DNA from 2 places in the Rothia similimucilaginosa genome. Region 2 is predicted to be linked to the other one. Evidence: predicted binding sites of a transcription regulator. Region 2 holds the regulator's gene; the other holds the start of a gene.

Region 1 (3,416 bases), 570 kb from region 2:
GCGCCGACCTCAAGCCCTCGCTCAAAAGCCCCTGCTCAAATCCCCACGGCTTACCACCCAGGCATGCGCAAAGGGTAGGATGCACAGTATCTCGTATCGCGCATCCCACCCTTTATGGTGAAGCCTATTCAGTTTTCTGCAGAGCTTCCAATCTGCGAACCAAGCGGCTACGCCAGCGCGCGCACCGCCTCTAGGGTCAGTTCCTCATGTTTGAGGTGCACGGTGCCCAGCTCTGCTGGAACCTCCAGTTCACCCGGCACAACAATGACACGCATACCCGCCGCGGCCGCACTGCGCACACCCGAAGGCGAATCCTCAAGAGCCACGCACTGTGTCGGATTAACACCCAGGCGCTCGGCCGCCAAAAGATAAGGTTGCGGGTCCGGCTTGGGGTGTGTGGTTTCATCATTACCAATAACCGCTGAGAACGTACCCTCAGGTGCCGCATTTGCGGTGCGGCGAGCCACGGAGGTGGCTGCATTCGTGACGACTGCCGCCGGAATCTGCGCCTCGCGAACCTCCCAGAGGAAACGCTCAAGACCGGGCAGGAACTCGACCGGCTGGTGTGCCAGGGCATCGTGCACCTTGGTGACGAGTCGCTCGTTGATTTCTTCATCCGGTAGGTTTACACCGCGCTTACGTAGGCGGTCCAGGGTGAACTGCATGGATAGGCCCAGGCAGTCGAGGGTGTCCTGCGCAGTCCAGGCGCCGCCAAATTCTGCAGCGAGAGCAACCTTTGCGGCAGCCCATACGGGTTCGGTATCGACGAGGGTTCCGTCGTGGTCGAAGAGAATGGCGGCGGGAAAGATGTTCGTAGTCGTCATGCCATTAAGCCTACCGGTTTATTTCTGGGGTGAGCGTAGGGCAACGTCCCCAAGTGTCACCAAAAAATCCGTACCTGCGTTCTGGGGGTTCTTGGCGATAGTGAGCAGTGCATCAGCGACGTCCTCACGGGCAATCGTTGGGATGCCTGCAGTTCGCTCGACACTCGCCATGTCATATACCTTCACCCCACCCCTGCCGGGTTTATTGGTCAGCCTGCCCGGATGCGCATGTGAAATATACGGCTGATATTCGGCGACCAGGGCATCCGCCTTAACTCGGTCGGTGAAAATGCCGCGCATGATGACCTTGCATACTAGGCGCATGGGGAGTGATGCGGTCCGTACCGTATCGCCCACGCCGTATGCGCTCATCAGAACACAGTGCTTCACGCCTGCGCCCGCCACCGCCTCCATGATGAGAGGCAGACGATCCTGCATGAACGTGGAGGAGAGAAATTCTCGCACCGTGGCTTTCTGGCCCAAGATGCTAACCATCACGTCCTGCCCGGAGGATGCTACGGCGAGCTGCTCGGCGTCGTCCAGGGCTCCCGGAACGATAGTGAGATTGTGGTGCGCCCCCAAAAGCGCTAGGGCCTTGTTGGGGTTGCGTACGTAGGCGGTGACGGTGTGCCCGTCCTTCAGAGCTTTGCGGGTAAAGAGATAGCCGGTGCGGCCGGTTGCGCCTAGAACCAGTATTTTCATGTGGGTCCCCATTTCTGTCTGTGATTATTGTGGGAACTTGCAAGTACCCAATGTGGTCACTATAACAATAGGGCTTTTGGAAGGAGTTTATGGCTGGAGCCTGTGTTTTCGCCGCTTTATTCGTGCGAAGCGCCCATGGTTATTGCCGAAATTTTAATCTCCAAAACCCCGGTTAACCTATTGCGCAGAATAATTGAGTGTAGTAGACTCAAGTTATGTAATGCAGGGGCACATAGGATAAGCCCCCGAAATACGAAAGGAACATCATGGACAACAAGTTCACCACCAAGAGTCAAGAAGTCATCTCGGCGGCAAATACTAACGCTCAAACCGCCGGCAACCCCACTATTGAAACCGCGCACATCCTCAAGGCCCTCATGGACCAGCGTGAAGGCGTCGCCGTAGCAGTCCTCAAGGCTGCAGGTCTGGATGTGGACGCTATCTCTGAGGCAGCATCCGCTGAAATCAAGAAGCTGCCGAAGGCATCCGGTGCCTCCGTGCAGAACGCTTCCCTCAGCCGTGCCGCGCTCTCTGCTCTGCAGGCGGCACAGACCCGCGCCCAGGGCTTCGGAGATACCTACGTTTCTACCGAAATGATCCTGCTCGGCATTGCCAGCGGAACCGATAGCACTGCAACCGCAATGCACAAGCTCGGCGCTACCGCAGAGCTCATCGCGCGGACCATCCCCAACGTCCGAGGAGACCGCACCGTGGACACCCCCGACCCCGAGGGCACCTTCCAGGCGCTCGAAAAGTACGGCACCGATCTGACCGCCATTGCCCGCGCGGGCAAGCTCGACCCGGTCATCGGTCGTGACTCTGAGATTCGCCGCGTCGTGCAGGTGCTCTCCCGCCGCACCAAGAACAACCCCGTTCTGATTGGTGAGCCCGGCGTCGGTAAGACCGCCGTCGTGGAAGGCCTGGCACAGCGCATGGTTTCCGGCGACGTGCCCGAATCCCTGCGCGGCAAGACCCTCATCAGCCTGGACCTGGGCTCCATGGTCGCAGGCGCAAAGTACCGCGGCGAATTCGAGGAGCGCCTGAAGGCAGTCCTCGAAGAAATCAAGAAGTCCGAGGGTCAGATTGTGACCTTCATCGACGAGATTCACACCGTCGTCGGTGCTGGCGCATCCGAAGGTTCCATGGATGCAGGCAACATGCTCAAGCCCATGCTTGCCCGAGGCGAGTTGCGCCTGATTGGTGCCACCACCCTGGATGAGTACCGCGAGAACATCGAGAAGGACCCCGCCCTGGAGCGCCGCTTCCAGCAGGTGTACGTGGGCGAGCCCAGCGTAGATGACACCATCGGTATTCTGCGTGGCCTGAAGGAACGCTACGAGGCACACCACAAGGTGCAGATTGCTGACTCTGCACTGGTTGCAGCAGCAACCCTGTCCAACCGTTACATTCCCTCCCGTCAGCTGCCGGACAAGGCAATTGATCTGATCGATGAGGCCGCATCCCGCCTGCGCATGGAAATTGACTCCGCACCGGAGGAAATCGACCAGTTGCGCCGCGCCGTGGACCGCCTCACCATGGAGGAACTCGCGCTTGCCGGCGAAACCGATCCCGCATCCGTGGAGCGTCTGGAAGCGTTGCGCAAGGACATGGCAGACAAGAAAGAACAGCTTGACTCCCTCAACGCCCGTTGGGAAGCCGAGAAGGCGAACCTGAACCGCGTGGGTGACCTCAAGACTGAGATTGACGAGCTGCGCTCCCGCGCCGAGGTGGCACAGCGTGAAGGTAACCTTGCTGAGGCATCCCGCCTGCTCTACGGCGAGATTCCCGCAAAGCAAGCCGAACTGGAGGAAGCACAGCGTGCCGAGGACCGCGCTAAGAACGAATCCATGGTCTCCGAAGAGGTCACCGCAGACGATATCGCTGAGGTTA
Region 2 (3,416 bases):
TCAGCAAGCAGGGTGTGGAGCGTTTCGGTGAAGTAGGAGACGCCTTCGACCCGAACATCCACGAAGCTGTACTGCAGCAGCCCACCGACGAGGTGGCCGAGGATCATGTCTCCATGGTTCTGCGTTACGGCTACCGCGTGAACGACCGCGTGGTTCGTACCGCTCAGGTGGCTGTGGCTGTCGCACCGTAAGGCGGTCGGCTAAGCATTGGCTGAATAACTAACGACGGGCGGGTGCTCTCCCTGATGGGGGAGTGCCCGCCCTGTTGTTTGCCTGAGCTGTTCTGCCTGAGCTATTTGCCCGGGCCGCCTGGCGCGTCTGTTCTGCCCGGTGCGCCTGTTTTGCCCGGGATGCTATGCCCGGTGTTGGCGCGGGTTTCGGTGGGCTGTGGCGGCGGTTAACAGGCTTGTAGGGGTGCTATTTTTTTGGGCTTAGCCCTTTCAAAATTGAGTCAAGTAGACTAAACTTTTATATAGAGTATTAAGACAAGCACGCGGTGCCCCTGCAAGCCGTCCCGTAACCGAGGAGGGCGGCGCATCACCGCACGAAGGAGAAACACAACATGGCAAGCGAAAACTGGATAACTGACGACTTCTACAAGACCCTAGGTGTTAGCGAAGATGCCAGCGAAAGCGACATTAAGAAGGCGTATCGCAAGCTCTCACGCAAGTACCACCCGGACCTTAACCCCGGCGACGCCGCAGCAGAGAAGAAGTTCAAGGAAATCTCGGAAGCATACGATGTGCTCTCCGATAAGAAGCAGCGTGAAGAGTATGACCAGATCCGCCGCTACGGTGCCGCAGGCATGGGGGGTTTCGGCGGTGGCGGTTACACCGGTTACCCCGGCGCGGACGCATTCGGTGGCTTCAGCAACGGCGGCGCAGGGATCAACATTGACGACCTGCTCGGCGGCCTCTTCGGTGGCAGTGCCGGCGGCTCCCGACGCTCCGCAGGCTTCACCAGCGCAGACTTCGGCGGCATGGGTGGTGGCGGCTTCGGCGGCGCACAGCACGCAGCACCCGAAGAAAGTACTACCAGCACCCGCATCAGCCTCGCCCAGGCATACACCGGCGCGACCGTGACTGTGTTCCTGCCGGACGGCTCCCACACCGAGGCACGCATCCCCGCAGGTATCAAGGACGGTCAGAAGGTTCGACTGCGCGGCAAGGGTCTGCGCGGCGGTGACCTGAAGGTCACCGTGCGCGTCTCCGAAGATTCCGTGTACTCCCGCGAGGGCAACAACCTGATTCTGCGCGCACCCGTCACCCTCGCCGAGGCCGTCGACGGCGCCGTGATTGAGGTGCCCCTGCCCGACGCATCCACCGTGAAACTGCGCTTGGCACCCGGCCAGGTCGGCCGCCGACTGCGTGCTAAGGGCCGCGGCTTCAAGGCTAAGGGCGGCGACGGCGACCTGCTGGTCATCCCCGAAATCGTACTCCCCACCGAGCTGAGCGCAGAGGCGCAGGAAGCATTCGATAAATTCGTAAAACTGGTACCGCAGGAGGACCCGCGTAAGGATCTGTTGAAGAAGGCGAAGTAAACCATGGCATCTCGAGAATCATCATCTAAGTCCCATAGCGGCAAACCATTGCACAGTGTGGACCGCCCGGTTTTCGTGATTTCTGTGGCGGCTGAACTGGCCGGCATGCACCCACAGACTCTGCGCCAGTACGACCGTATTGGCCTGGTCCAGCCTTCGCGTGCGCCGGGTAAGGCGCGCCGCTATTCGCAGCGTGATGTGAACCGTCTGCAGCAGATTCAGCAGCTCTCGCAGGAGGGTGTCTCCCTGGAAGGTATTCGCCGCATTATTGAGCTGGAATCCCTCGTGGAGCAGCAACAGGAGCAGATCGCGGCGTTGCAGCGTCAGGCTGAGGACGCGAAGGTGAAGCTGGGCATGGCGGAGCGCGTGTTCGCCGCCGGTACCAGTGGCGATGTGGTGCATATTGCCCGCGGTACCCGCCCGGCGCCTCGTCGGCGTTCTTCGGCGGTGGTTCTCTACCGTAAGCCGCGTTAACCTGTTAGGCTAGGATAAACGGCTCGGCTGTTCTGGCCCATCTGCGCTAGTCAGCCACCCATATAGGCTTGTGCGTCTTAGCGTTGTGCGAGCGAGGTAGGGTAGACCCCCGCCCGCATGCACTCAGACCCACACACAAGAAGGTGAGGCTCCCCGAATGATCGGGGAGCCTCACCTTCTTAACGTATGCACTTTGCGCGGCGGCGGGAAATCACATGGCGGTAACTCTTGCTAGCGCTGCTCCGCTTACTTGCGGCGGTAGGTCAGATCGTGCGCGCGGCGGCCCGCCTCCTGAGCCTTACGCTCAAAGCTGGTGAGAGTACGACCCTCCCAACGCGGAGCCCAGCCACCCAGCGGATCCTCCTCGGTCGCACCGGCGCCTGGGTTCACGTTCTCAAAGTCGGGGTGCGCCTCCAGAACCTCACGCATGACCAGGGCGTACTCCTCCCAGTCAGTCGCCAGACGCCAAATGCCGCCGGGCTTGAGCACACGCGCAACCTTATCAGCAAACGCCGGGGACACCAGGCGGCGCTTGTGGTGGCGGGACTTGTGCCAGGGATCCGGGAAGAACACCCACAGCTCATCCACGGAGTTCTCCTCAAGCATGTTGTCGAGCAGCTCGGGTGCGTTCGCCTGAGCCACACGCACGTTCTCCACGCCGGCGTTACCCATCTTCAGCAGCAGGTCCGCGATGCCGGGGGTGTACACCTCAACGGCAAGGAAGTTTGCCTCGGGCACCTCAACTGCGCGGTGCACGATTGCCTCTCCCAGACCGGAACCAATCTCGACGACCTGGTACGCCTTACGGCCGTAAATCTTGACCGGGTCGAAAGTCGCCTCGGGGGCTACGGAAGTATCGGTGCGCAGGCGCGGGATGTCCAGCACATGGGTGGGGGAGTAGGTGTCCCACGCCTTCTGACGGCGCGCGGTGAGGCGATCGCCGCGGCGGACGAAGGAGTAGGGCTGGCGGAAGAATTCCTCGGGAACCGGCTTCTTGGCCTTTTCTTCGGTAGATTCGGGTGCCTGGCTAGGCTGTGTGTTCTCAGTAGACATACCTAAAAGAATAGCGTAGCGCCGCTACACCGTGCGGTTTCGTGGTGTGTGGGGCTGGCGTGACGCTGAGCTAACCGGGCGTGGGGTGGGCGCGATGTACATCCTACGGGCGTAGAAATTTAGCGAACATACAAAAGTGCGGCGGGAACGAATACTGTTCCCGCCGCACTTTTGTGAGGTCGTTTGAGTGAGTTAGCGTGTGGGGCCTACTTCTTGGAGCCCAGCAGTGCCAGGCCCGCGCCGAGCAGCACAATGTTGTTTGCGAGCTGCTGGCCGTCCTGGGTGGGGCGGAAGAGCTCGTCGTGCATGTCCGGATTGCGGAAGTACATGGTCATCAGGCTTGTCGCGA

Evidence for each region. The regulator HspR, encoded in region 2, represses chaperone genes until heat shock. The targets are predictions, from matches to a motif close to AAGTTGAGTCNNNNNGACTCAACTT.
Region 1: the regulator HspR is predicted to act here: its motif matches at 1,717-1,741, upstream of clpB (ATP-dependent chaperone ClpB).

What each region holds. Positions count from the first base shown of each region.
Region 1 covers NZ_CM138149.1:257,668-261,083, forward strand. Annotated here, with positions in the region: gene QFX07_RS01140 (HAD family hydrolase) at 168-824, opposite strand; gene QFX07_RS01145 (NAD(P)-dependent oxidoreductase) at 843-1,526, opposite strand; gene clpB (ATP-dependent chaperone ClpB) at 1,793-3,416, shown strand, end outside.
Region 2 covers NZ_CM138149.1:1,776,020-1,779,435, reverse strand. Annotated here, with positions in the region: gene QFX07_RS07315 (nucleotide exchange factor GrpE) at 1-191, shown strand, start outside; gene QFX07_RS07310 (DnaJ domain-containing protein) at 563-1,540, shown strand; gene QFX07_RS07305 (heat shock protein transcriptional repressor HspR) at 1,544-2,014, shown strand; gene trmB (tRNA (guanosine(46)-N7)-methyltransferase TrmB) at 2,261-3,067, opposite strand; gene QFX07_RS07295 (hypothetical protein) at 3,274-3,416, opposite strand, start outside.